Regions from separate parts of the Rhizobium sp. 10PS4 genome, predicted to be linked through region 2. Evidence: predicted binding sites of a transcription regulator. Region 2 holds the regulator's gene; each other region holds the start of a gene.
What was found. Region 2 encodes PhoB, which activates phosphate uptake and scavenging genes when phosphate is short. Its sites were predicted from a motif close to TGTCATNNANCTGTCAT; they were not measured.

Region 1 (9,729 bases), on a different contig from region 2:
AGCGGGCAGCAGTCGTCTCCTGCCAGTAGTGGCTATTGCCGGCGCGAAAGGCTTCGAACTCGACGTCCCGATCACCAAAATAGGTGTAGATGACGTTGCGGAAATTGTTCTGGCCGACATTCACATTGAGGTCCTTGCCCCAATAGTCGTCACGCAGTTCATAGCGTATCGTCGCGCCGGGCGAGAAGGATGCAATCTTATAAGGTCCGGATCCCATCACCGGCTCAAGCGTCGTCTTTGAGATATCGCGGGGCTTGCCATCCGGCCCTTGCCCCTCCCACCAGTGTTTCGGCACGACGACCAACTGGCCGAGAATATTCGGGAGCTCGCGGTTGTTCTTCTCGTCGAAAGTGAAGGTGACGTCGCGTTCGCCGGTTTTCTCGGCCTTCGCGACGTGGCGGTAATAGTTCGCCGTGAGGGGATTTAATTCCTTGGTCTTATCCAGACTGAAGATGACATCCTCGGGCGTTACCGGCTGACCATCCGCCCATTTCGCTTCCTTGCGCAGGCGGAAGGTCGCGCTCGAGACGTCGGTGGGGAAGGACAGGCCTTCGGCGAGCAAGCCGTAGGAGACAAGCAGCTCGTCATCTGCCGCCTTCATCAGGGTGTCGTATACGAGCGTCAGGCCTACTCCCACCTGGCCTTTGGCAAGTACCGGGTTGAAGGTGTCGAAGGCCCCGCTCGCGGAGAGGCGCAGGTCTCCACCCTTCGGGGCATTAGGGTTCACATAGTCGAAATGAGTAAAGCCCGGCTTGTACTTCATCTCGCTGATGACCGAGCTTCCGATCTGAAACGGCTGGCCTTCAGCCAATGCCGTCCGCGGCGCCAGAGCACCCGCAAGCGACAGAAACAGACCGATTTTCGACCACAAAGCCGCCATTCCCATTTTCCCCTGAATATTGATGGATACGACAATACGAGAAATAGGGGCGAAAAACAGGAGAGAGTCTGGTTTTTGCCGGGCTCGCGAAATTTTGAGCCGCCAGCTCCTTTCAATGCCTGAGGCGCTGCGGCGTTCCGTCACCGGCCCCTCCTGCGCCCGTCCAGCCAAAACATCGATTCACCAAAATCGCTTTTCAGGATAGATTCGAGTGCAAATCACTTCGACATCGAATTAAGGGAACAGCATGGCTTTCGGCTTCGCCCAGGCTTTCAGGACATTAGGCACACTGGCGCTTGCAGGCGCGATCGGCGCAGGCCTTGCCGTTGGCGACGTCGGCGCTGAGCAGAAGACACCGAGCCCGGGCAGCGCCAAGGGGCAGTTCGGCGCCGTCGACCTGCCGACGCAGGGGCCGGCACAGCCGATCGGCTTTTACGCAAAGGGCTGCATGACGGGTGCGGTGGCGCTGCCGACCGACGGGCCGACCTGGCAGGCGATGCGGCTTTCGCGCAACCGTCGCTGGGGCAATCCGGCCATGATCGCGCTCTTGGAGCGGTTTTCGCAGGATGCGGTCAAATATGCCGGCTGGCCGGGCATCCTTGTCGGCGATATCGCGCAACCACGCGGCGGGCCGATGCTCAACGGCCATTCCTCGCACCAGATTGGCCTCGATGCCGATATCTGGTTTAGCCCGATGCCGGCGCGCCGCATGACGGCCGAGGAGCGCCAGGATCTGCCCTTCACCACCATGCTGCAGAAGGGCAAGTTCCTGACCGTCGACCCCAAGGTGTGGACTCAATCGCACGCGCGGCTGCTGATGCTCGCGGCGAGCTATCCCGAAGTGGAGCGCATCTTCGTCAATCCGGCGATCAAGAAGAAGATGTGCGACACCTGGGCCGGCGACCGCACCAACCTTGGTAAGCTCCGGCCGATATACGGTCATGACTCGCATTTCCACATCCGCATCAAATGCCCGCCGGGCGCTGCCGGATGCACGCCGCAAGCTCCTGTCCCCGCCGGCGACGGCTGCGACAAGTCGCTCGCCTATTGGTTCACGCCGGCGCCTTGGGCGCCGCCGAAACCGCCCAAGCCCGGTGCCAAGCCGCCCAAGCCGCCGCGTGAGATGATGGTCACCGATCTGCCCAACGCTTGCGCCGCCGCGCTCAACGCCGCTTCCGTCGCTTCGATGCAGGCCGCCACCTATGGCGGACCCTCCGCCGCAAGCGCGCTCGCCGCCGCTCCGGCAGCCGCGTCGGCTGACGGCGCCGATGGCGCGTTGCCGGATGTCGGCCCGGTTCCGAACGACAAGCCGGCGATCCAATGAAGGGGTGGATGCGCTGTCTTTCAAATCGCAGGCTCTTGGTATACAGCGGTCAAATCGATTGAACTGTGGGGGCGGGGATTCACTTCATGGCCGGCGGCAAATGCCTTGCGCTGATCGCGCATGACCAGAAGAAGGACGATATGGCGGCATTCGCCCGCGCCAACCGCGACATTCTCTCGCGCTGGAAGATCGTCGCGACGGGCACGACCGGCGGGCGGGTGCTCGACGCCGCTCCCGACCTCAACGTTACGAGGCTGAAAAGCGGACCGCTCGGCGGCGACCAGCAGATCGGCGCGCTGATTTCGACCGGCGAGGTCGACGCCCTGATATTTTTCGTCGACCCTTTGACGCCGATGCCGCACGATGTCGACGTGAAGGCGCTGATGCGGCTGGCGATCGTCTATGATATTCCGATGGCGCTCAACCACGCGACCGCTACAAAACTTCTTCCCACACTCGAAGCCTGATCAGCACGGAACCGGCCATGCCAAAACCGAACAACAGCACCGCTCCGCTGCCTTTCCCGATCCTGATCGGCGATATCGGCGGCACGAATGCCCGCTTCTCCATCCTGGCCGATGCCTATGCCGAGCCGAAGCAGTTTCCGAACGTGCGCACGGCGGATTTCGCCACGATAGATGAAGCGATCCAGCAAGGCGTGCTCGACAAGACTGTCGTGCAGCCGCGCTCGGCGATCCTCGCCGTCGCCGGCCCGATCAACGACGACGAGATCCCGCTGACCAATTGCGACTGGGTGGTGCGGCCGAAGACGATGATCGAGGGCCTCGGCATGGAGGATGTGCTCGTCGTCAACGATTTCGAGGCGCAGGCGCTGGCAATCGCCGCGCTTTCGGATGAAAACCGCGAACGCATCGGCGACGCCACCGGCGACATGATCGCCTCCCGCGTCGTGCTCGGACCGGGCACCGGCCTCGGCGTCGGCGGGCTCGTGCATGCCCAGCACAGCTGGATCCCGGTTCCCGGCGAAGGCGGCCATGTCGATCTCGGGCCGCGCAGCAAGCGCGATTATGAAATCTTCCCGCATATCGAGACGATCGAAGGCCGCGTTTCGGCCGAACAGATCCTGTGCGGGCGCGGCCTCGTCAACCTCTACCATGCCATTTGCGTGGTCGACGGCATCGAGCCGACGATGAAGGATCCCGCCGACATCACCTCGCACGCGCTTGCCGGCAGCGACAAGGCAGCCATAGAGACCGTCTCGCTGTTTGCCACCTATCTCGGCCGCGTGGCGGGCGACATGGCGATGGTGTTCATGGCGCGCGGCGGCGTCTATCTCTCAGGCGGGATTTCGCAGAAGATCATCCCGGCGCTGAAGAGGCCGGAATTCCGCATCGCCTTCGAGGACAAGGCGCCGCATACGACGCTGCTTCGCACTATCCCGACCTATGTGGTGACGCATCCGCTGGCGGCGCTTGCCGGGCTTTCCTCCTATGCGCGCATGCCGGCGAATTTCGGCGTCTCGACGGAAGGCCGCCGCTGGCGGCGCTAACCCCGGCATGCAAGGCAATAGAGCGTTCTTGGCGCGTCCCATCCGGACGCGCGGCGCTCTAGCCAAACCGGTCCCAACTCTTTATAGACCCCGGCAAAAGTGCGTGTCGCCCTCGCGGGGCGCTTGGCCCGAGACAGGAAACCCTATTTGGAAGCGGCGGAAAGCAGAACGCAGAGCGTCAGCAGCGATACCGTAACCGGCATCCTGAAGCGCATCATCGCTGAAAACGGCCGCGACCATCTGTGGGGCTATGTCTTTGCGATCGCCTGCCTCATCGTGGTGGCGCTTTCGACGGCGTTCACCGCCTGGATCATGCGGGCAATCATCGACGAGGCCTTCGCCAATCGGCGCGCCGACGTCGTCTGGATCATCTGTCTTTCGATCTTCATCGCCTTCGTGCTGCGCGGTTTTGCGAGCTATGGCCAGGCGGTGGCGCTTTCCAGGGTCGGCAACGATATCGTCGCCCGTTACCAGCGCCGGCTCTATGCGCATCTGATGACGCTTTCGGTCGGCTTCTTCAGCGAGGCGCGCTCGGCCCATATCGCCGCGCAGGTGAGCCAGAACGTCAGCGGCATCCGCGACGTGCTCAACCTGACGATCACCTCGACGGTGCGCGACCTGCTGACCTTCGTTTCGCTGCTCGCCGTGATGATCATCCAGGATCCGCTGCTCAGCCTTGCCGTGTTCATCATGGCGCCGCCGCTACTCTATGCACTGCGTTATGTTTCCAAGCGGCTGCGCTCGGCGACCCGCGAGGCCGTGCATCTGAACAGCCATGTTCTCGGCGCCATGCAGGAGACGATCCAGGGCATCGCCATCGTGAAAGCCTTCACGATGGAAGAAGAACTGGAACGCAAGGTCAACAAACTGATCAAGGGCGCCGAAAGCCGGGCGAACCGGATTGCCCGGCTTTCCGAACGCACCTCTCCGCTGACGGAAAGCTTCGCAGGTTTTGCCGTCGCCAGCGTGCTTGCCTATGCCGCCTACCGCTCGATCTACTTCAATGTGCCGCCGGGCGCCTTCTTCTCCTTCGTCACGGCGCTGCTGCTTGCCTATGACCCGGCCCGCCGGCTTGCCCGCCTGCAGGTTCAGATGGAGCGTGCCGTCGTCAATGCGCGGATGATCTATGAACTGCTCGACATGGAACCGCGCCAACGGGACCTGCCGGATGCCCGGCCGCTGACGGTGACGCAGGCAAGGATCGAATTCCGCAATGTTTCCTTCGCCTACGGCAATGAGAGCGTGCTCAGCGGCGTCAGTTTCACCGCCGAGGGCGGCGCGACCACAGCGCTGGTCGGTCCCTCCGGCGCCGGCAAGTCCACCGTCATCAGCCTCATTCCGCGCTTCTACGATCCGCGCGAGGGCGAAATCCTGATCGACGGACAGGACATCGCCCACATCACCAAGAAGTCGCTGCGCCAGCAGCTCGCCTATGTCTCGCAGCAGCCCTATCTGTTCGAGGGCACGATCCGCGACAATATCCGCTATGGCCGGCCGGAAGCGACCGATGCCGAGGTGGAAGAGGCGGCCCGGCTTGCCTATGCGCATGACTTCATCTCGGCACAGCCGCAGGGTTACGAGACACCGGTCGGCGAAAACGGCGTGACGCTTTCGGGCGGCCAGCGCCAGCGGCTATCGATCGCGCGCGCTTTGGTGCGCAATGCGCCGATCCTGCTTCTCGACGAGGCGACCTCGGCCCTCGACACCGAATCCGAGGCGGCCGTGCAGAAAGCGCTCGACGAAGCGATGAGCGGACGCACCGTCGTCGTCATCGCCCATCGGCTTTCGACCGTGGTGCGGGCCGACAAGATCGTCGTCATGCAGCAGGGCCGCGTCGTCGAGGAAGGCAATCACGAGACGCTTGCGAAGGTCAGCGACGGTCTTTACGCTCGCCTCAACAACCTGCAGAGGCCTTCGGCCTCCGATTCAAACTGACCTGGTGAGACTGACATGAGCGATGCTGCGATGAAACTGGTGGTGGTTGGCGCAGCAGGACGCATGGGGCAGACGCTGATCCGGCTCATCCATTCCATCGAGGGCGTGAGGCTGCATGCCGCGGTCGAGCGCGCCGGCTCGCCCTTCGTCGGCAAGGATGCCGGCGAGATCGCCGGTCTCGGCCCGACCGGTGTCACCATCGGCGACGATCCGCTCAACGCTTTTCTCGATGCCGAAGGCGTGCTCGACTTTACCTCGCCTGCCGCAACGGTAGAATTTTCAGGCCTTGCCGCGCAGGCCCGCATCGTCCATATCATCGGCACGACGGGCTGTTTACCCGACGACAATGCCAAGATCGCCGCGGCGGCGCGCCATGCCCGCATCGTCAAGTCGGGCAATATGAGCCTCGGGGTCAATCTGCTCGGCGTGCTCGCAGAGCAGGCAGCGCGTGCGCTTGATCCTGATGACTGGGATATCGAGATCCTGGAAATGCACCACAAGCACAAGGTGGATGCGCCGTCCGGCACCGCCCTTCTCCTCGGCGAGGCCGCGGCAAAGGGGCGCGGCATCGATCTTGCCTCGCAATCGGTCCGGGTGCGCGACGGCCATACCGGCGCCCGCGAGGCGGGCACGATCGGCTTTGCGACGCTGCGCGGCGGCTCCGTCATCGGCGAACATTCCGTGCTTTTTGCCGGAGAAGGTGAAATCGTCACCCTGTCGCACAGTGCGGCCGACCGCTCGATCTTTGCGCGCGGCGCCATCAAGGCCGCCCTTTGGGCGCGCGACAAGAAGCCGGGTCTCTATTCCATGCTCGACGTGCTCGGGCTTTCTTCCTCATAACGATACTACGGAGGCATATTCATGAGCGGTACCCTCGTCCTCGTTCGCCACGGCCAGAGTGACTGGAATCTGAAGAATCTCTTCACCGGCTGGAAGGATCCCGATCTGACCGAGCTCGGCATCCAGGAAGCCAATACAGGCGGTGCGGCGCTCGCCGAATACGGAATCAAATTCGACGTCGCCTATACCTCGGTGCTGGTGCGTGCGCAGCACACGCTGAAGCTCATCCTCGACAAGGTCGGCCAGCCCGATCTCCCGACGATCCGCGACCAGGCGCTGAACGAGCGCGACTACGGCGACCTCTCGGGCCTCAACAAGGACGATGCACGCGCCAAATGGGGCGAGGAACAGGTGCATATCTGGCGCCGCTCCTATGACGTGCCGCCTCCCGGCGGTGAAAGCCTGCGTGACACCGGCGCCCGCGTCTGGCCCTACTACCTCACAGAAATCCTGCCGCGCGTGCTCAGGGGCGAGAAGGTGCTGGTTGCCGCGCACGGCAATTCGCTGCGCTCGCTTGTCATGGTGCTCGACAAGCTCACCCGCGAAGGCGTGCTTGCCCTCAATCTCGCGACCGGCGTGCCGATGGTCTACACGCTGAAGGCGGATTCCACCGTCGCTTCCAAGGAAGTGCTCGGCGATATGTCGGGCGCACATTGATCTCAGCTGATCTTTCCCCGCTTCGGCGGGGAAAGGCGCTTAATTCTCGATGGTGAACTGTACCCGGTCGGCCGCGAAGCGGCTGACCGAATATTGCACCGGCACACCCTCAAGATCGGTATTCATCGCCTTGGCGATCAGAAGGATCGCGCCGGGGGTGAGTTCTAAGTCGGCCATATCGGCCGCACTGGCATGGGCGGCCGTCACCTCGGTCGTGGCGCGCACATAATCCGGCAGGCCGAGTTCGGCGAAAGCCTTGGTGATCGATTCCCCCGTCCGGTAAGCCTCACCGATACCGGCAAAGCGCTTGGCGGGAAACCAGCTCGTCGCCCTTGAAACCGGCCGCTTATCTGCCTGGCGCAATGTTTCCAGGCGGATCACCTGATCTCCTTGCTTCAGGCCCAGCCAGCGGGCGATCTCGGCACTCGCCTCCTCCTTCGCCTCATCGAGCAGAAGGCCTCGCATTTCACGGGCCTGATCGCCGATGCCGGCGGTGAAGCGCGTGCGCCTGGTGATCGGGAAATTCAGCCGCTCCTTGCGCTCGATCAGCGTGCCGCGGCCTTGTACCGCACGGACGATCCCCTCCTGCGCCAATGCCGCCAAAGCGCTGCGCACCGTATGCCGGTTGACGCCGAATTGCAGCGCCAGCATGGTTTCCGGCGGTACCATTCCCGTTTCGTCATAGGCTCCGGTGCTGATCGCCTCGCGAATCCGATCGGCGATCTGGCGCCAGAGCGCCACGCCGGTTTGCCTTTGCACCTGCTTCAATCCCGCCATTCCACCCCTGCCCACCCATTTAACTCGCGATGTCACACGCTTGTCACGACATCGATTTAGAGCTAAGTGTATCTTGTATAGTTGTCTATATCAATAGACATTTTAAGGGAAGCGGCGATGATATCAGCGGACAGGACAGACGCTGCGTCACAGACGGCATCCGGGCGCAAACGCGCCGCCGATCTGCTGGCGCGGGCGGAGCGGGGCGAACTTCAGGCGGTCTTCGATGCATTGCCGGAAAAGCCTGTGGCCCATCCGGTGCGCGGACCGGAGACCGGGCTGGTGATGGTGCGTGGACGCATCGGCGGCGGCGGCGCTCCCTTCAATCTCGGCGAAGTGACCGTGACGCGGGCGACGGTCCGGCTCGGCTCCGGTGCGGTCGGTCATGCGCAGGCGCTCGGCACCGACCGCGAGAAGGCCCGGCTTGCGGCGATCTTCGACGCGCTCTGGCAGGAGGAGGCGACGAAGGATTTCGTCGAACAGGCACTGCTTTTACCGATCACTGAGCGGATCGCCGATGCCGAACGCCGCAAGGCGGACGAGACGGCGGCAACCCGCGTCGATTTCTTCACCATGGTGCGGGGAGACAACTGATGGGCCTGAAGACAGAAGCTCTGACCGGCGGCTTTGCCGAGCCGGTCTTCCATGCCCAAAGCGTCTTCAAGATGCTGATGGACGGCATGGCCCGCCCCGGCACGATCCAGACGGTTCAGCCCGACGTCGCTCCGCCGGCGCCGCTCGGCATCGCCGCTGGCACGATCGCGCTGACGCTTTGCGACCACGACACGCCCGTCTGGCTTTCCCAGGGACTGGCGAGATCCGCCGTGCCGGAGTGGCTCGGCTTCCATACCGGCGCGCCGCTGACGACCGAAAAGGCCGAGGCGCGCTTTGCTTTCACCGAGGCTGGCACCGCACTTTCCTCCTTCGGCCTCTTTGCATCAGGTACGCAGGAATATCCCGACCGCTCGACGACCCTCGTCATCGAACTCGCCGAACTCGAGGGCGGCCGCATGCTGACGCTGATGGGTCCCGGCATCCAGAGTGTAGCGGAGATGGCGCCGGTCGGCCTGCCGGAGACCTTCCTGCGGCTCTGGACGGAGAACCGTGCGCTCTTTCCGCGCGGCGTCGACATCGTGCTGACGGCGGGTAAACGCTTCCTCTGCCTGCCGCGCACCACCAAGATCACAGCAACGGAGATCTGAGCTCATGTATGTTGCCGTCAAGGGTGGCGAGGCCGCCATTGCCAATGCCCACCGCCTGCTCGCCGACCGCCGCCGCGGCGATCGTTCGCTGCCGGCGATCGGCATCGACCAGATCGTGGCGCAGCTGGCACTCGCCGTCGACCGCGTCATGGCTGAGGCTTCGCTTTTCGACCGCACGCTCGCAGCCCTCGCCATCCGCCAATCGCGGGGCGACATGATCGAGGCGATCTTCCTGCTGCGCGCCTACCGCACGACGCTACCGCGTTTCGGCTATTCGAAGCCGCTCGACACGGCTGATATGACGATCGAACGCCGCATCTCGGCGACCTACAAGGATTTGCCGGGCGGCCAGCTTCTTGGGCCCACATTCGACTATACCCATCGCCTGCTCGATCCCTCGCTGCTTTCGGATGAGGCGGTGGAAACGCCCGCTCAGCGCCCCGCCGAGACCGGCCGCGTCATGCGCGTCTCCGAGATCCTCGGCGAGGAAGGCCTGATCGAGGCTGACGGCGACATGCCGGAAGATCACGAGATCGGCGACCTGACCCGCGAGCCGATGGAATTTCCGATGACCCGGGATCTCCGCCTGCAGGCGCTTGCCCGC
Region 2 (9,729 bases):
GGCCACAACCAATGAAACAGAATAGGTGCACAGTGACTACGCAAAGTCGAGTCACCGTGCTGCATCATCGCTAATCTTTTATTGTTCGCGGTGCGTGTCCTTAACCAAGCCTATTCGGCCGGCTGAAGCTCGGTCGGCTCGAAGCGATAGGTGGTGGAGCAGAATTCGCAGGTGACTGCGATTTCGCCATTTTCCTGGCTGGCCTCGATCTCCTCGGCCGAAAAGCCCTTCAGCACGCCCTTGATCTTGTCCCGCGAGCAGCTGCAGCGGTCGAACACCGCGCGCGGTTCGTAGACGCGCACGCCGCGCTCGTGGAACAGGCGGAACAGCAGCCGCTCGGTGCCGACCAGCGGATCGGTGAGTTCATCGGCGTCGATGGTCTCGACCAGCGAACGGGCTTCGAGCCAGGCATCGTCCTCGCCATGCGGGCGGCTGCTGGTGTCGCCGTCGCCGCCGTGCAGATCCGGCTGGCGCATGCGCTCCGGCGCTTCCGGCAGGAACTGGGCGACGAGGCCGCCAGCCCGCCAACGATGGCGCGGCTTGCCGGCATCGTCGCGATCGAAGAGCTCGGCCGCGGCAAGACGGACGCGCGTCGGGATCTGTTCCGACTGGCGGAAATAGACGCCGGCAATTTCTTCCAGCGTAGTGCCGTCGAGCGCGACAATGCCTTGGTAGGGCTGGCTGAACTTGCCCTGGTCGATGGTGAAGGCGAGAATGCCTTTGCCGAGCAGTTGCTCCGGCTCGGTTTCGCCTGACTCGATCGCCTTGTTGAGCAGCGCCTGATCGAAACGGGCATAGGCGCGGACGTTTTCCGGCGTCGAGAAATCGGCGACGAGAAGATCGACCGGGCCGTCGCCCTTGGTCTGCACCGTGAACTTGCCGTCGAACTTCAGCGAGGTGCCGAGCAGCACCGTCAGCACGACGACTTCAGCAAGCAGCCGGGCAACGGGTGCGGGATAATGATGGCGCTCGAGGATCGCATCGAGCATCGGGCCGAGCTGAACGGCGCGGCCGCGCACATCCAGCCCCTCCACCTGGAAAGGGACGACATGGTCATCGCCGGCGAAATCGAACTGGCCGAGGGCGGCTGCAGCTTCTGCCATGGCTTTCACTCCTAGTTCAGAGCGATGGGTCAGCGTGCCCGTCGCTCGCGCGGTCGCGAGATCTTTCACTCTCGACGTCCGATTATGGTTCAGATCGCGCCCAGGCACCAAGCAAGAATCGACTTCTGCGCATGAAGACGGTTTTCCGCCTCATCGAAGACCACGGATTGCGGACCGTCGATCACTTCGTCCGTCACTTCCTCACCGCGATGGGCGGGCAGGCAATGCATGAACAATGCATCATTGCCGGCTTTCGCCATCAAGGCCGCGTTGACCTGATAAGGCTGGAAGACATTGTGACCCCGGGCCCGATGTTCCTGATTCATGGAGACCCAGGTATCGGTCACCACGCAATCGACGCCGGCGACCGCACGGTCGGCATCATGGCAAAGCATGATTTCGGCGCCCTCATTGCGGGCCCAGTTCAGATAGTGATCCTTTGGCTCCGAGCCAAGGGGCACGGCCATGTTCATGCGATAGCCGAAACGCGCGGCACCCTCGACCAGCGAATGCAGCACATTGTTGCCGTCGCCGGTCCAGGCGATGGTCTTGCCCTTGATCGGGCCGCGATGCTCTTCGAAGGTCATGATATCGGCCATGATCTGGCAGGGATGGGTGTCATCCGTCAGCGCATTGATCACAGGCACGGTCGCATGCTGGGCAAGCTCCAGCAGCCTGGAATGCTCGGTGGTGCGGATCATGATCGCATCGACATAGCGCGACAGCACCTTGGCGGTGTCGCCGATCGTCTCGGCGCGGCCGAGCTGCATCTCGGTGCCGGACAGGAAGAGCGTTTCGCCGCCGAGCTGGCGCATGCCGACGTCGAAGGAGACGCGGGTGCGCGTCGACGGCTTCTCGAAGATCATCGCCAGCATCTTGCCCGCGAGCGGCTTGTCGCCCGTGCCTGCCTTGAAGGCCTGCTTGCGGGTGAGCGCATCGTTCATGATCGTTCTGAGATCGGCGGATGTGACCGCCGAAAGATCGAGGAAGTGTTTAGGGCTCATATCGTCTACTTACCTGTACCTGTGCTGCGCCCGAAGCGGCAATTTCTTCAAGCCGTCTTCTTGACCTTGGAAGCGCGGATGCTCTCGGCGGCGCGCTCGACGCGGGCAAGGCCCTCGCGGGCTTCCTCGGCGGTGACCACGAGCGGCGGAAGAAGGCGGATGACGTTGTCGCCGGCGGGCACGCCGAGCAGATGGGCGGCGCGGATCGCCTGCAGCAGTTCGGCTGAGGGAACGGCAGCCTTGATGCCGAGCAAAAGCCCCTCGCCGCGCACGTCTTCGATCACATCGGGATAACGATCCTTCAGCGAGGCGAGACCCTGGCGGAAGACGAGTGCTACGTCGCGCACCTGCTGGAGGAAGCCATCGGCAAGGATGATGTCGAGCACGGCGCTGCCGACGGCCATGGCAAGCGGATTGCCGCCATAGGTCGAGCCATGCGTACCGGCCTTCATGCCGGAGGCGGCCTCTGATGTGGCAAGGCAGGCGCCGAGCGGGAAACCGCCGCCGATGCCCTTGGCGACCGCCATGATGTCGGGTGTGATGCCCGACCATTCATGGGCGAAGAGCTTGCCGGTGCGGCCGACGCCCGTCTGGACCTCGTCGAGGATCAACAGCAGGCCGTTCTCGTCGCAGAGCTGGCGAAGCGCCTTCATGAACTCGCTAGTGGCAGGACGGACGCCGCCTTCGCCCTGCACCGGCTCGATGAGGATGGCGGCCGTCGCCTCGGTGATCGCGGCGCGGACCGCTTCGATATCGCCGAAAGCCACCTGATCGAAACCCGGCGCCTTGGGGCCGAAACCTTCGAGATATTTCTCCTGGCCGCCGGCGGCGATCGTCGCCAGCGTCCGTCCGTGGAAGGCGCCTTCGAAGGTGATGATATGGAAGCGCTCGGGATGGCCCTTGGAAAACTGGTAGCGGCGCGCCGTCTTGATCGCGCATTCGAGCGCCTCGGCACCCGAATTGGTGAAGAACACCTTGTCGGCGAAGGTGGCGTCCGTCAGGCGCTTTGCCAGACGCTCCTGGCCGGGGATCTCATAGATGTTCGACAGGTGCCAGACCTTGTCGGCCTGCTCCTTCAATGCGCCGACCACATGCGGATTGCTGTGGCCGACGGAGGTGACGGCGACGCCGGCGCCGAAATCGAGATATCGCTCGCCACTTTCGGTGATCAGCCATACGCCCTCGCCTCGCTCGAACCGCAGTGGGGCACGAGAATAGGTGTCATAAAGCGCGGCTTCAGCCATGGCGCGATCTCCATCAAAGTTGCCGGGCAATGACTCCGGCTAAGGAAACCAGGCCCGAAAAATCAAAAATGCCGCCTTGCGGCGGCGAGTGGCACTATTTCCTTTTCGCGCTGCAATGTCAACAAAACGGCGCCCTTAGCGTATGCAGCAAGGGTGTACAGCGGCATTTTCAGTCATCAACAGGCATTATTGCAGAAATGACACGCAGGGGCAGCAAGTTGGGGAAAACTACGAATTCGATTCATCCGGATTCATGCGACTCTTGTCACGGAGTCAGCCTCACACTAGGTTAAAGATCAATTACTAGACTGCATGCGGCGGAACTAGTCACCAAAATTGATCAAGCGTTTCTTGTTTCGGAGCTCCCGGGACAACGGTGAGGGATTCTGCCATCACCAACGCAAAAGGTGGAGACAGGGCATGAACTGGACAGACGAGCGGGTCGAGAAACTCAAGAAGCTTTGGGCCGAAGGACTGAGCGCCAGCCAGATTGCTGCGCAGCTTGGCGGGGTCAGCAGAAACGCGGTCATCGGCAAAGTGCACCGGCTGTGCCTTCCCGGCCGTGCCAAGGCCGGCGGCACCAACACCGCGGCGCGAACGCCGAAGCGCAACACATCGGCGCCGCGCGCACCGAACTACGCCTCCCGGATCACGACCCGCACCGTCACCCGCCAGCAGGGCGCGACGATGCTGAAGGAAGAGATCGAGATCGAAACGATCGAGGAAATGGAATACGTGCCGAGGGGCAACGTGGTGGTGCCGATTTCGCGCCGCCTCGGCCTGACGGAACTGACCGAACGCACCTGCAAGTGGCCAGTCGGCGATCCGCTGAAGGACGACTTCCATTTCTGCGGCTGCGAATCCCCCGACAATTCGCCTTATTGCGGCTATCACCAGAAACTCGCCTACCAGCCGGTGAATGAACGCCGCCGGGCAGCGGCGCGGGCCAGCTGAACGAGCGAACATCGTTTAGAATGCAGAAAGCGGGCCGAGTGGCCCGTTTTTTTATGCGAGTGGATGGAAGCGCTTATTGCGAGATGGCTGCCCCTCACCCTAACTCTCTCCCCGTAAACGGGGCGAGGGGACTTGCCACACGAGAGGTGGAGGACGGGGAACGGAGACGTCGCAGCGGGTCCCTTCGCCCCGCGAGCGGGAGAAGGTGGCGGCAGCCGGATGAGGGGCGGTCTATCGCCGCGAACCGGACAGCAGCGGGACAAGCCCGAGCACGACGAAAAAGTCGTCGGTCGACTCTGTCAGTAACCAGAATGGAAGCCCTCAGGCTTCCATCGAATAACCGGCGCCGCGGACGGTGCGGATGACGTCTTGCATGTTGGAGAAATTCAGCGCCTTGCGCAGACGGCCGACATGGACGTCGACGGTGCGCTCGTCGACATAGATATCGTGGCCCCAGACGCCATCGAGAAGCTGCGAGCGGGAGAACACCCGGCCCGGCGACGACATCAGGAATTCCAGCAGGCGGAATTCGGTAGGGCCGAGGCGGACTTCGCGGCTCTTGCGATGGACGCGATGGGTTTCGCGGTCGAGCTCGATATCGCCGCACTTCAGCACGGTCGACAGCACCTCGGGACGGGCGCGGCGCAGCATCGCCTTGACGCGGGCAACGAGCTCGGGGGTCGAGAAGGGCTTGACGACATAATCGTCGGCACCCGTCGACAATCCGCGGACGCGCTCGCTCTCCTCGCCGCGCGCCGTCAGCATGATGATCGGCAGGCGCTCGGTTTCCGGCCGCATGCGCAGGCGCCGGCAGAGCTCGATGCCGGAGACGCCCGGCAGCATCCAATCGAGGATGAGAAGATCGGGCGTGCGCTCCTGAAGCCTCATTTCGGCTTCGTCGCCACGAAGGATGGTATCGACCTCGAAGCCTTCCGCTTCGAGGTTGTAGCGAAGAAGCACGCTGAGGGCTTCCTCGTCTTCAACAACTGCAACTCTCGGGATCATGCGTGTCGGTCTCCTCGCGCATCATCCTTAAATCAGGGGGTGATTTAAGCAATTCATCCTGCGCAAATTCAGAAATTGGCTGCGACCTCTTTGCGCGCCCCGGACGGGCGCGCACGCAATTGACTGGTCCGGCGACTGGCCCGGGCGGTTATTCCGTCACCGCGCCGACGGTGTTGGCGCTGTCGTCCTTCGGACGATCGCCTTCCGGCTGTGCGCCGGTCGTCATGTAAAAGATCGTCTCGGCGATGTTGGTGGCATGGTCGCCGATGCGCTCGATATTCTTGGCGCAGAAGAGAAGATGCGTGCAGCTAGTGATGTTGCGCGGATCCTCCATCATATAGGTCAGAAGTTCGCGAAACAGCGAGGTGTACATCGCGTCGATCTCGTTGTCGCGTTCACGGATCGCATTCGCCTTGTCGGCTGAACGATTGGTGTAGACATCGAGCACTTCCTTGAGCTGGACGAGCGCCAACTCGGACAGATGCTCGAGGCCGCGGGCGAGCTTGCGGGGAACGCCGGTGCTTTGGACGGCGATGACGCGCTTGGCGGTGTTCTTGCCGAGGTCGCCGACGCGTTCGAGATCGGCGGCGATGCGGATCGAACCCATGATTTCACGCAGATCCGAGGCCATCGGCTGACGGCGGGCGATCGTCACGATCGCCTTGTCGCCGATTTCGCGTTCGGCGTGATCGAGGATCACATCGTCCGAGATGACCTTCTGCGCCAGCGCGGTATCGCCGTTGACGAGGGCGCGGACGGCTTCGCTGACCATCTGCTCGGCCAGGCCGCCCATTTCGGAAATCCGCCTGGACAGGAACTTCAGATCATCATCGTAGGCAGAAAAAATATGTGTCGATGCCATGGGGCTTTATCCTCGAATAACGGGAAGGCTTGGTGTCGCCAAAATCAACCGAAGCGACCCATGATGTAGTCCTGGGTGCGCGGATCGTCGGGATTGGTGAACATCTTGTCGGTGTCGTTCTCCTCGACGAGATTGCCGAGGTGGAACATGGCGGTGCGCTGCGAGACACGCGCGGCCTGCTGCATGGAGTGGGTGACGATGACGATCGTGTAGTTCTCGCGCAGCTCGTGGATCAGTTCCTCGACCTTGGCGGTGGCGATCGGGTCGAGCGCCGAGCAGGGCTCGTCCATCAGGATGACTTCAGGGCTGACGGCGACGGCACGCGCAATGCAGAGGCGCTGCTGCTGACCGCCCGACAGGCCGGTGCCGGATTCATGCACGCGGTCCTTGACCTCGTTCCAGAGGCCGGCGCGCTGCAGGCTGGTTTCGACGATCTGGTCGAGATCGGCCTTCGACTTAGCAAGGCCATGGATGCGCGGGCCGTAGGAGACGTTTTCATAGATCGTCTTCGGGAACGGGTTCGGCTTCTGGAAGACCATGCCGACGCGGGCGCGAAGTTCGACGACGTCGATATCGGGATCATAGACATCGTCGGTATCAAGCGTGATCTTGCCGGTGACGCGGCAGCCGTCGATCGTGTCGTTCATGCGGTTGAGGCACCGCAGGAAGGTCGACTTGCCGCAGCCGGACGGGCCGATCAGGGCGGTTACGGTGTTTTCGCGGACGTTCAGGTTCACATCGAAAAGCGCGCGCTTCTCGCCGTAATAAACCGAGACATCCTTTCCGATCATCTTATAAGGGACGTTGCTCATCTTCTGATCCAGCGCCTTTTCAACTGCAGCTTCCGTCAGCATATTCATGATGTTTAACTCCGTTTACCAGCGGCGCTCGAAGCGACGACGCAAGAGGATGGCGCCCATGTTCATGACGATCAGGAACAGGAGCAGGACGATGATGGCACCCGAAGTACGCTCAACGAAGGCACGTTCTGCCTCGTTGGCCCACATATAGACCTGTACGGGCAGAGCCGTCGAGGGATCGAGCGGTGTCGTCGGCGCGTTGGCGACGAAGGCGACCATGCCGATCAGGAGCAGCGGCGCGGTTTCGCCGAGCGCGTGCGCCAGGCCGATGATCGTGCCGGTCAGGATGCCCGGCATGGCGAGCGGCAGCACATGGTGGAACACCATCTGCATCTTCGAAGCGCCAAGGCCGAGCGCTGCGGCGCGGATCGACGGCGGCACGGCGCGCAGTGCCGCACGCGTCGCGATGATGATCGTCGGCAGGGTCATCAGCGTCAGCACCAGGCCGCCGACCAGCGAGGCCGAGCGCGGCAGGCCGATGAAGTTGATGAAGACGGAAAGACCGAGCAGACCGTAGACGATCGAAGGGACCGCGGCGAGGTTGTTGATATTGACCTCGATCAGGTCCGTCAGCTTGTTCTTCGGCGCGAACTCCTCGAGATAGATCGAGGCGGCGACGCCGATCGGCAGAGCGAGCACGAGCACAATCAGCATCAGGTAGAGCGAGCCGATCAGGGCGACGCCGAGGCCTGCGGCCTCCGGACGGCTGGAATTGCCGTTGACGAAAAGGCCGGTGTTGAACTGCTTGTGGAGAGCGCCGCTCGCCTTCAGCTCGTTTATCCAGCCGATCTGCTTGTCGTTGACCTTGCGGTTCTTCTCATCGACCGAGAGGTCGATCTGGCCCTTGTTGGCGCTGTCGACATTGGCGTCGGCGAGAACCGTGACATTGACCGTCTTGCCGATGATCGACGGATCGGCCATCACCATATCGCGCAGCTGGATCGGCGCGCTCTTCGACAGCATGGCGGATGCATCGCGCACGTCGGGACGGCTCGAGGCATTGATGTTCAGCTGCTTGACGATCGCGTCACGCAGGAGAACCGGATAGTTGGCGGCGATCAGCGCCGAGGGATCGGTCGCACGCTTATTGTCGGGGTCGATCGTCTTCTCGACGAATTCGATCGGCAGGGTGATCGCCGTCTGCTGGAAGGCGGTGTAGCCTTTGCCGATCACCGTCCACAGCAGGATGAAGAGGAAGACGAGACCGAAGGTGATGGCGGCGATGCCATAGGCCTGGAACCGGCGCTCGGCGGCATAGCGGCGCTTGATGCCGATATCGCGGCGCGCTGGCGCCTTGGAAACGGTGGCGCCTGATGTGGGAGAAACAATATCCGTCATTCGTACTGCTCCCGGTATTTGCGCACGATGTAGAGCGCATAGATATTGAGGCAAAGCGTGATGCAGAACAGGGTGATGCCAAGGGCAAAGGCAACCAGCGTCTGCGGCGAGGTGAACTCTAGGTCGCCAGTCAGCTGATTGACGATCTTGACCGTCACCGTCGTCATCGGCTCGAAGGGATTGATCTGGATGCGGGCGGCCACACCGGCGGCCAGCACGACGATCATGGTTTCGCCAACGGCGCGCGAGGCAGTCATCAGCAATGCGCCGACGATGCCGGGAAGGGCTGCGGGCAAGACCACCTTCTTGATGGTTTCGGAGCGTGTGGCACCAAGACCGAGCGAACCGTCACGCAGTGACCGCGGCACGGCGGTGATGATATCGTCCGACAGCGAGGACACGTAGGGGATCAGCATGATGCCCATGACGATACCGGCCGTCAGAACGCTCTGCGCCTGAATGAAATTGCTGTAGTTGCCGGACAGAAGGCCGCTGACCTGGGCGGAAAAGTCGCGCAGGAACGGACCGACGGTGACGAGCGCGAAGAAGCCGTAGACGATCGTCGGAATGCCGGCGAGCACTTCCAAGAGCGGCTTGGCGACCCCGCGCACCTTCGGCGAGGCGTATTCGGCCATGTAGATGGCGGCAAACAGGCCGACCGGCACGGCGACCAGCATGGCGACCAGGCCGATATACATCGTGCCCAGCAGCAGCGGGATCAGGCCGAACTGACCGAAGGACGAGCTGCCGGCGCCGGCAAAGCGCGGATCCCAGACGGTGCCGAAGAAGAAGTCCATGGCGGGAACGGCCGCAAAGAAGCGGGCGGCTTCCGACAGCATGGAGAGCACGATGCCGATCGTCGTCAGAATGGCGATCGAGGAGGCGAGCAGCAGGCCCCAGAGCATGACGCGCTCGACCCGGTTGCGGGCGCGGAAGCGCGGAGCGATGGAGCGCAGCGCATAGAAGGCGCCGGCAACGGCCAGGATGAAGACGACCGCCGTCATGGCGATGCGGCTCGTCATGCTCATGGCGTTGAGCGTCCTGGCGGCGTCGACCATGTAAGGCAGCGGCTGGCCGGCGAGCGGCACGCCCTTTTCGAGGAGCTTGGCCTGCAGCGCAGCCGGATCGTTGCCGACCGCCGCAGTTTCATCCGAGGTCAGCATCGTCAGGCCGCGGGCGACCGTCGCCACCGTCGAATAGCCAAGATCCTGCTCGACCGAGACTTGAGCCTTGATGTCGTCAGGGAAAGTGCTGCGAACCGAAGACTGGATGATGCCGGGGCTGATGGAGAGCCAGAGGCCAAGGACGATGAGGGCGGGAAGAACTGCCCAGATCGCCGCATAGGCGCCGTAATAGGCC
Region 3 (9,729 bases), on a different contig from region 2:
ACTCTGGCCCGGCGAAGTGCTCGCCATCGTCGGTGAATCCGGCTCCGGCAAGACGACGCTGCTCAACTGCCTCTCCACCCGGCTGCTGCCGAGCACCGGCAGCGTGGAATATCACATGCGCGACGGAAGCTACCGCGATCTCTATCGCATGAACGAGGCCGAGCGACGTTTCCTGATGCGCACCGATTGGGGCTTCGTGCATCAGAACCCGGCCGACGGCCTGCGCATGACCGTTTCTGCCGGCGCTAATGTCGGCGAACGGCTGATGGCGATCGGCGACCGGCACTACGGCAAGATCCGCGCTTCGGCGATCGACTGGCTCGAACGCGTCGAGATCGACGCCGACCGCATCGACGACCAGCCGCGCGCCTTTTCGGGCGGCATGCGCCAGCGATTGCAGATCGCCCGCAACCTCGTCACCGGCCCGCGCCTCGTCTTCATGGACGAGCCGACCGGCGGCCTCGACGTCTCGGTGCAGGCGCGCCTGCTCGATCTCGTGCGCGGCCTCGTCAACGATCTCGGTCTCTCGGCCATCATCGTCACCCACGATCTCGCCGTCGCCCGCCTGCTCTCGCACCGGATGATGGTGATGAAGGACGGCTACGTTATCGAACACGGGCTCACCGACCGCGTGCTCGACGACCCGCGCGAACCCTATACGCAGCTGCTCGTCTCCTCGATCCTGCAGGTCTGAGGCCCGAAACCAAGGAAGAAGAATATGGCAACGCCCCTCGTCGTTTCCGAAGTCTCGAAGAGCTTCACCATGCATCTGCGCGACGGCATCAAGCTACCCGTCGTCTCCGATGTCGCCTTCTCCGTCGCATCGGGCGAATGCGTCGTGCTCGGCGGGCCATCGGGCATCGGAAAGAGCTCGCTGCTTAAGATGATCTACGGCAATTACGCCGTCGACACCGGCCAGATCCTCATTCGCCACGACGGACGCATCGTCGATCTCGCCTCCACCGATCCGCGCACCGTGCTCAACGTCCGCCGCAATACGCTCGGTTATGTCAGCCAGTTCCTGCGCACCGTGCCGCGCGTCGCGGCGATCGACGTGGTTGCCGAGCCGCTGGTGGCACGCGGCGAGGACGCCGTCACAGCACGGCAAAAGGCGGGCGCCCTGCTTGCCAGGCTCAATCTGCCGGAAACGCTCTGGCAGCTTCCGCCCGCCACCTTCTCCGGCGGTGAGCAGCAACGCGTCAACATCGCGCGCGGCTTCATCACCGAGCACACGATCCTGCTTCTCGACGAGCCCACGGCCTCGCTCGATGCCAGGAACCGTGCCGTCGTCGTCGGCATGATCGCGGAAAAGAAGAAGGCGGGTGTGGCCCTTCTCGGCATCTTCCACGACGAAGAGGTGCGCGAAGCCGTCGCCGACCGCATCCTCGACGTCCAGCAATTCTCACCCCGGAAGATCGCTGCATGAGCCGCAAGCTGGGCATTGAGCCCTACTTTCATGAAACGGCATCCGTCAGCGATTCCACTTTCGGGCGCTATACGGAGGTCTCTGAACGCTGCCGCATCAGCGAGGCCACGTTCGGCGACTATTCCTACATCATGCAGGATGGCTCGGTCTGGTGTGCGACGATCGGCAAGTTCGTCAATATCGCCGCCGCCGTGCGCATCAACGCCACCAACCATCCGACCTGGCGCGCGACACTTCATCATTTCACCTATCGCGCCGCCGACTATTGGCCGGACGGCGACATAGAGACGGACTTCTTCGCCTGGCGTCGCGCAAACCGCGTGACGATCGGCAACGATGTCTGGATCGGCCACGGGGCGACCATTCTGCCGGGCGTCAACATCGGCAATGGCGCGGTGATCGGAGCCGGCGCCGTCGTCTCGAAGGACGTCGCGCCCTATACGATCGTCGGCGGCGTGCCGGCAAAGCTCATCCGAGAGCGCTTTCCAAGAGAGGTCGGCGAACGGATGGACAGGCTTTCCTGGTGGGATTGGGAGCATGCCCGACTGCACCAGGCGCTCGAGGATTTTCGCAACCTGAACGCGGAAGATTTCCTATCCCGCTACGGCGGTTAAAACCCCCGATATAGGGGGCGAAGAATTGTGACAGGACTTACACAAATATGACATGCGAGGTTCATCAAGCGGGACTAATGCGATGCTGATCAAGGCATGGATTGCAAGGGAAGAGCATGATGTTCGAGCTGAAGAATGTCACACGTCGTTTCGGAAAAAAGCTCGCTGTCGATTCCGTCACGCTCGCCATTCCCCAAGGCCAGATGGTCGGCATCATCGGCCGCTCCGGCGCCGGCAAGTCGACGCTGCTGCGCATGATCAACCGCCTTCAGGAGCCGAGCTCCGGCTCCGTTCATTTCGCCGGCGTCGAGGTCTCCGGGCTTCGCGGCCAGGCGTTGCGCAACTGGCAGCGCGACTGCGCGATGATCTTCCAGCAGTTCAACCTGGTGCCGCGCCTCGACGTTCTCACCAATGTTATGCTCGGCCGCCTCAACCACCGCTCGACGCTTCTGAGCCTGCTCAACATCTTCACCCGCGAGGAACGCGTGCATGCCATCGCGGCACTCGAACGCCTCGGCATCGAGCAGACGGCGCTGCAGGCAGCCGGCACGCTTTCCGGTGGCCAGCAGCAGCGCGTGGCAATCGCCCGCGCGCTGATGCAGAACCCGAAAATGGTTCTCGCCGACGAGCCGATCGCCTCGCTCGATCCGCTGAATGCCAAGATCGTCATGGATGCGCTACGCGATATCAACGAGCGCGAGGGCATCACCGTCATCACCAACCTTCACACGCTCGATACCGCCCGCAACTATTGTGAGCGCATCGTCGGCATGGCCGGCGGCCGCGTCGTCTTCGACGGCCAGCCCTCGGAGCTGACCGCCGAAGCGGTGAAGGAAATCTACGGGACCGACAAGGATGGCGCCGGCATCGACGAAACGCTGACCTCGACCAGCCTCGAATCCAAGCGGCGCGCCGCGGATCTCTCATCCGGCAGGATGGCCAAAGCCGCTGCCGTGCACTGACCGTTTCCGGCCGACGGGACAACGGTCGGAAAAATAACTGACAAACAAACCATGTCACAAAAGGAGACTTCCATGTCTGCATTCCGCAAGATCATGATGGCAACCATCGCCGTCGCCGCCCTCGCCGGCAATGCCGCTGCCCAGGACGTCAAGGTCCTCCGCATCGGTCTCGATGGCGGTGAAAACGAAGCCGACCAGGTTCGCCGCACCGAATGCGTCAAGCCCGGCCTGATCGCTGCCACTGGCGTTTCTGAAGTTCAGCTCTTCCCGTCGCCGAACTACAACGGCGTCATCCAGGGTCTCCTTGGCGGCACGATTGACCTCGCCGTCATGGGCGCCGCCTCTTACGCCGCGGTCTATATCAAGGATCCGAACGCCGTCACCCCGGTTCTGACTACCAAGCAGGCAGACGGTTCGACCGGCTACTACTCGATCATGGTTGCCCGCAAGGACTCCGGCATCAAGACGCTTGCCGACGCCAAGGGCAAGAAGCTCGGCTTCGCCGATCCGGACTCTACCTCCGGCTACCTTGTTCCTAACGTTGCCCTTCCGAAGGCCACCGGCGCACCAGTCAAGCAGTACTTCGCTGAAACCGGCTTCGGCGGCGGCCACGAGAATCTCGTTCTCGGCGTTCTCGACAAAAAGTTCGATGTCGGTACCACCTTCGGTTCCGGTCAGGGCGACTGGGCGCAGGGCTACACGTCCGGCAACCTGCACCAGATGGTCACCAAGGGCTTGCTCGACATGGACGATATCGTCGAAGTCTGGAAGTCGCCGCTCATCCCGAACGGCCCGCTGATGGTTTCCCAGAAGCTGCCGGCCGACCTCCAGAAGAAGGTTACCGCCTATTTCGCCGAACTGCCGAAGACAGACAAGAGCTGCTTCGAATCGTTCACGGGCGGCGGCTACGTTGACTGGGCGCCGGTCGACCAGAGCTTCTACCAGACGATCATCGATGCCCGTAAGGCCGTTATCGGCGGCTGATCATCAAGTCTGAACAGTCTTGCGGCGGCATCATGATGATGCCGCCGTTTTCCAAGAAGGAAGCCACATATGGCGCACTCGGCCGGCGCGGACTCTCTGAGCGGATTGCAGGAGGGCTCACGCACCATCCTCGATCATTATCAGAGCCAGGTTCGGACGCGGCGGATCTATACCGTCGTTTCAATCGTGGTCTTCCTGATCATCCTCGGCGCCTCGCTCGACTTCGCCAACGGCGCCAATTCGGGTAAGTTCTTCGAGCGACTTCCCTATTTCTTCGACTTCATGAAGAGCTTCGTGCCGGACAGTCCGCTGGAGATCTTCCGCGCCATGTTCGACCTACCGTCGCCCTTCTCTGACGGTTCGATCAAATACGACTATACAAGCGACCGCGTCTGGATCACCGATAGTTTCTACATCCCGAATTTCTTCTACCAGCTCGCGATCACGCTCAACATCGCCATCGTCTCCACCATTCTCGGTGCGAGCGGCGCGTTCTTGCTCTGCTTTTTCGCTTCCACCAATCTGGTCGGTGCAGGCGTGACGCGCTGGGTCGTGCGGCGCATCATGGAAATCATGCGCGCCTTCCCGGAAATCGTCGTCGCCGGTCTTCTCGCCGCGATCCTGTCGATCGGACCGATTTCAGCGATCATCGCGGTATGGGTCCATACCGTCGGCGCGCTTGGGAAGCTGTTCTTCGAAGTCGTCGAGAATGCCGACATGAAGCCGGATGAAGGGCTGCGCGCCGCCGGCGCCAGCTGGCTGGAGCGTGTGCGCTTCGCGATCCTGCCGCAGGTGTTGCCGAACTTCGTCTCCTACACGCTGCTGCGGACTGAGATCAACGTGCGCGCCTCGACTATAATCGGCGCCGTCGGCGGCGGTGGCATAGGTGAGGTCTTCAGTCTGTCGATCGGACGCGACCATGCTGCCAAGACCTATGCGATCATCATCCTGCTGCTGATCACCGTCATTTGCGTCGACCAATTCTCCGCCTGGCTGCGCCGCCGGCTGATCGGCAAGCAGTCCTTCGAATTCGGACAGGGAGCAGCCTGATGTCCTCGGTTCCGACCATCAACGCCGCCGAGCGCGAACGACTGCTTTCCGCCTATCCGGACGTCTTCCATCGCAGCTTCATGCAACGCTGGGGTCTGCTCCTCATTTCAGCTGCGGTTTTCATTTATCTTGCCTTCTGCTTCGCCTTCTTCAACGTCATCCCCACCTTTGTGAACGGCAACTGGGACCGTGCTGCGATCTATGTCCAGGACTGGTATTCCTGGCGCGCCCAGCCGCGCCTGCGTTTCCAGAACGATCAGGTCGTCCCCCAATGGACGAGCCGCCGCCAGTATCCCGAGGGCGCCGATATCAACTGGCTGAAGCCCAATGCCGACAGCAGCCGATACACCGTCATCTTCGGTGGCGACGAGGACCGCATGGAAGTGACGCCGAGCCGCGTCGACGTCTATATCGGCGGCAAGCTCTATCCCGTGACCGTCACCCGCGATCGCGCCTCCCTGCCGGCCGATGCGCCTGCCCAGATGGAGCAGGACGACAACAAGGTGATCGTCTATTACGGCTTCGCGGGACAGGCGGAAATCCGTACCAGCCAGGTCTATGTCCAGCGCCGCTTTCTCGGCTGGGCGAACTTCTTCTTCGATACGCAGTCGCCCTTCTGGGGCCGGAACCTGCCTGAGGTGGTCGGCCTGATGTTCTCCGGCGAACGGCTCGATCCCAACCAGTCGAATGCCTCGCTGGCGTTCGACAACTTCCTGAATAACGCAAGCTGGCAGCATCGCGACATCCTGTCGAAGTTGATGCAGACGCTGGTCATGGCCTTTGTCGGTACGCTCTTCGGCACGCTGGTCGCTTTTCCGCTCGCCTTCATCGCCGCGCGCAACATAACGCGAAGCCGCGCTGCGAACTGGGCCACGAAGCGGCTCTTCGACTTCCTGCGCTCGATCGACATGCTGATCTGGGCGTTGTTCTTCACCCGTGCCTTCGGCCCAGGGCCGCTTCCGGGCATCGCGGCGATCTTCTTCACCGATACGGGCGCGCTCGGCAAGGTCTATGCCGAAGCGCTTGAGAACATTGACGACAAGCAACGTGAGGGCGTGAGATCGGTCGGTGCGGCACCGGTGGCCGTCCAACGCTACGGCGTCATCCCCCAGGTCCTGCCGGTGTTCATCTCGCAATCGCTCTATTTCTGGGAATCGAATACCCGCTCGGCGACCGTCATCGGTGCCGTCGGTGCGGGCGGCATTGGCCTCAAGCTGCTCGAATCCATGAAGACCAATTCGGACTGGGACAAAGTCGCCTATATGGTCCTGCTGATCCTCCTCGTGATCTTCGCCTTCGACAACCTCTCGAATGCGCTGCGTTCGCGCGTGATGGGAAAAAAGGGCCACTGACGAACTGACGCCATCATCATTCTGTCACGGAAATCTTTTAGCCGGGAGCCAGCTTGCGGTTCGCCGCCAAATCACTGCACAGTGCACTCCCCCGTTTGGACGATCTCCAGGATAAAAGCCTTGCGCTACGCTCTCTATTTCTCGCCGCCGAAGGATGATCCCCTGACCGGCGCGGCCTCGCTCTGGCTCGGCCGCAATGCCTTCACCGGCGAGACCTATCCTGCACCGGAACATGAGCAGCTGGGTGCTGCAGAACAGTTCGAGCTGACCGCCGACCCCCGCCGCTACGGCTTTCACGCCACGATCAAGGCGCCGTTTTCGCTCGCCTCCTCCGTCACCGAGAAGGATCTCATGGCCGTTGCCGAGGATTTTGCCCGGCGCACGCAAGCCTTCGAGATTCCTGAACTCGTGCTTGGCCAGCTCGGCCGTTTTTTTGCCCTCGTTCCCGGTTCTCTTCATCAACCGCTTCAGGATTTCGCCGCGAAGGTGGTAAGGTCGTTCGAGCCGTTCCGCGCAGCACTTTCCGAGGCCGATATGACGCGGCGCAACCCGGAGAAGCTCAGCGACAGCCAGCGCGCCCATCTGCAACGCTGGGGTTATCCTTACGTCATGGAGGATTTCGGCTTTCACATGACACTGAGCGGCCAGGTGCCCGAGACACGCGCCGCGGTGATGAAAGCGATCCTGACCGAGCGCTTTGCCGATTTCACCGGCCGGCCGCTTTCGATTTCCGGCCTTGCCGTTTTCATCGAGGAGACGCGCGGCGCCCCATTCAAAGTTCATTCCTGGCTGCCGCTTGCCGGCGCCAAAAGCTGAAAGACCTGACGCCATGAGCAAAGAGACCGTGTTTTCCAACGCCCGCATCGTTCTCGAGGACGACATCCTCTCGGGCTCGATCCTCATTCGCGACGGGAAGATCGCCGATATCTCCGAGGGCAACTCGGTAGCCGGCGAAGATTTTGAAGGCGACTACATCATTCCCGGCCTTGTCGAGCTGCACACCGACCATCTCGAAGGGCATTATCAGCCGCGCCCCGGCATCCGCTGGAACAAGACCGCCGCCATCCAGGCGCATGACGCCCAGATCGTCACATCAGGCATCACCACTGTGTTCGACTGCCTGCGCATGGGTGCGGACGAGGACGGCGGCTTCGAACATGGCGAAATGCGCGAGATGGCCGATGCCATCCAGTCGGCGGAGACGGAAGGCAGGCTGCGCGCCGAGCACCTCATCCACCTGCGCTGCGAGGTCTCGGCCGACAATGTGCTCGAACATTTCGCCGATTTCGAAAACGACCGGCATGTGCGGCTCGTCTCGCTGATGGATCATGCACCCGGCCAGCGTCAGTTCCAGACGATGGATCAGTATATTTTCTACTACCAGAAGAAGCGGGGGCTGAGCGACGAGGCCTTCGCCCGTTTCGTCGCCAAGCGCCAGGCAGAATCGGCGCGCAATTCGACGCCGCACCGCAACGCCATCGCCAAGGTCTGCGCCGAGCGCGGCATCACCGTGGCAAGCCATGATGATGCGACGCTCTCGCATGTCGACGAAGCGATCGACAACGGCGTGCGCCTGGCCGAATTCCCGACCAGCTTCGATGCCGCCCGGGCATCGCACGGACACGGCATGAGCGTACTGATGGGGGCGCCGAACATCGTGCGCGGTAAGTCGCATTCCGGCAATATCGCCGCCCGCGACCTTGCCGAAATGGGGGTGCTCGACGTGCTTTCCTCCGACTACGTACCGCTCAGCCTGCTGCATGCGCCGTTCATCCTCGCCGACGAGGTGGAGAGCATCAGCCTGCCGAAGGCGATCGCCATGGTGACGTCGACGCCCGCCCGCACCGTCAGTCTCGATGACCGCGGCCGGATCGCGGCGGGGCTGCGCGCCGATCTCGTGCGCGTCCACCGTTCGCACGGCGTGCCGGTGACACGCTCGGTCTGGCGCCAGGGACACCGTGTCGCATGATGTCGCACGAACCCCACCCCGGAGCCGGAGCCGAGCGCGGCATCATGGTCGTCGTCGTCGGACCGAGCGGCGCTGGCAAGGACACGCTGATGAACCTCGCGGCCCGGCGTTTCAAGGGCCGCGACGATGTGCATTTCGTCCGCCGCGTCATCACCCGTCACCGTGACGCCGGCGGCGAAGACCATCTTTCCGTCTCCCTCGAAGGTTTTGCCTCCATGGAGCAGTCAGGCTCCTTCGCCGTCTGGTGGGAAGCGCATGGCCTGAGATACGGTATCCCGGCCGAGGTCTCGGTGGCGCTGTCGAGAGGTCATGTCGTCGTCGCCAACGGCTCGCGCTCGGCGCTTCATCGCTTCCAGGCCGCCTTCCCGCGGCTGAAGGTCATCAACGTTACCGCCAGTCCAGAGGTGCTCGCCGGCCGGCTGGAGGCGCGCGGCCGCGAGACGCATGAGGATATCATGGCCCGGCTTGCCCGCGGACCACTGACGGTGCGCGGCGAATATGACGTGGTGGAGCTCGACAATAGCGGCTCGCTCGAAGAGGCCGAGCAGAAGATGATCGAGATCCTCGACGGATTGCTGACCAAGGCGCCCTGACCAGATCGAGAGGAAGGGCATGCGCGTCATCAAGGTGGTCGACTACGATCCTTCCTGGCCGCGGCTGTTTGCCGAGATCAGCACCGAGGTCTCCGCGTTGCTCGGCGACTGCCTGCTTTCCATCGATCATATCGGCAGCACATCAGTGGCTGGCCTGGCGGCCAAGCCGAAGATCGACCTCGATGCCGTGATGATAATCCGAGGCATTCCTGCCGGCGGCGATCGAGGTCGTGCGCGCGGCGGATTTCGTCTTCCACGGCGATACAGGAGAGCAACGCTGGGCCTTCACGCGCGATCGTGAAGGTTATGGCTTCAAGCTCTATCTTTGCGGGCCTAATAATCGCGCGCATCGGGAGCGCATTCTGTTTCGCGATTATCTCAGGGATCACACCGAGAGGGCCAAGGCCTATGCCGATCTGAAACGCCAGCTGGCTGCGGAGGCAGACGGCGATTGGGATTTTTATACCGGCGGAAAGACCGAGTTTGTCAGCGAGACGGTTCGGCTGGCTGCCTCGATGATGTAAAACAGGAATCCGTCAGACGCCCTGGCCGCCGGCGATTACTCGCCGTCGCCCCGTCCCGATACGATCTCGCGCTTGCCGACATGGTTGGCGGGGCCGACGAGGCCTTCCTTTTCCATGCGTTCCACCAATGAGGCAGCGCGGTTGTAGCCGATGCCGAGGCGGCGCTGGATGTAGGAGGTCGAGCATTTCTTGTCACGCATGACGACCTTGACCGCCTGCTCGTAAAGCTCGTTGCCATCCTCCGAAGCCATGGCG

Region 1: the regulator PhoB is predicted to act here: its motif matches at 7,954-7,970, upstream of phnF (phosphonate metabolism transcriptional regulator PhnF).
Region 3: the regulator PhoB is predicted to act here: its motif matches at 2,077-2,093, upstream of phnC (phosphonate ABC transporter ATP-binding protein).

Annotation. Positions count from the first base shown of each region.
Region 1 is NZ_JAWDIW010000006.1:174,368-184,096, reverse strand. It holds gene RWJ89_RS13405 (extracellular solute-binding protein) at 1-880, opposite strand, end outside; gene mepA (penicillin-insensitive murein endopeptidase) at 1,128-2,204, shown strand; gene RWJ89_RS13395 (methylglyoxal synthase) at 2,291-2,671, shown strand; gene RWJ89_RS13390 (glucokinase) at 2,689-3,714, shown strand; gene RWJ89_RS13385 (ABC transporter ATP-binding protein) at 3,862-5,649, shown strand; gene dapB (4-hydroxy-tetrahydrodipicolinate reductase) at 5,665-6,489, shown strand; gene RWJ89_RS13375 (2,3-bisphosphoglycerate-dependent phosphoglycerate mutase) at 6,511-7,146, shown strand; gene phnF (phosphonate metabolism transcriptional regulator PhnF) at 7,186-7,923, opposite strand; gene phnG (phosphonate C-P lyase system protein PhnG) at 8,041-8,517, shown strand; gene phnH (phosphonate C-P lyase system protein PhnH) at 8,517-9,125, shown strand; gene RWJ89_RS13355 (carbon-phosphorus lyase complex subunit PhnI) at 9,130-9,729, shown strand, end outside.
Region 2 is NZ_JAWDIW010000007.1:234,875-244,603, forward strand. It holds gene RWJ89_RS15685 (Hsp33 family molecular chaperone) at 111-1,103, opposite strand; gene argF (ornithine carbamoyltransferase) at 1,193-2,107, opposite strand; gene RWJ89_RS15695 (aspartate aminotransferase family protein) at 2,155-3,351, opposite strand; gene RWJ89_RS15700 (GcrA family cell cycle regulator) at 3,772-4,305, shown strand; gene phoB (phosphate regulon transcriptional regulator PhoB) at 4,627-5,310, opposite strand; gene phoU (phosphate signaling complex protein PhoU) at 5,459-6,172, opposite strand; gene pstB (phosphate ABC transporter ATP-binding protein PstB) at 6,217-7,032, opposite strand; gene pstA (phosphate ABC transporter permease PstA) at 7,048-8,370, opposite strand; gene pstC (phosphate ABC transporter permease subunit PstC) at 8,367-9,729, opposite strand, start outside.
Region 3 is NZ_JAWDIW010000006.1:163,181-172,909, reverse strand. It holds gene phnK (phosphonate C-P lyase system protein PhnK) at 1-694, shown strand, start outside; gene phnL (phosphonate C-P lyase system protein PhnL) at 719-1,426, shown strand; gene RWJ89_RS13335 (DapH/DapD/GlmU-related protein) at 1,423-2,040, shown strand; gene phnC (phosphonate ABC transporter ATP-binding protein) at 2,160-3,002, shown strand; gene phnD (phosphonate ABC transporter substrate-binding protein) at 3,075-3,986, shown strand; gene phnE (phosphonate ABC transporter, permease protein PhnE) at 4,056-5,036, shown strand; gene phnE (phosphonate ABC transporter, permease protein PhnE) at 5,036-6,388, shown strand; gene RWJ89_RS13310 (DUF1045 domain-containing protein) at 6,509-7,204, shown strand; gene RWJ89_RS13305 (alpha-D-ribose 1-methylphosphonate 5-triphosphate diphosphatase) at 7,218-8,357, shown strand; gene phnN (phosphonate metabolism protein/1,5-bisphosphokinase (PRPP-forming) PhnN) at 8,354-8,950, shown strand; partial or broken gene RWJ89_RS13295 (GrpB family protein) at 8,970-9,474, shown strand; gene RWJ89_RS13290 (DNA translocase FtsK) at 9,510-9,729, opposite strand, start outside.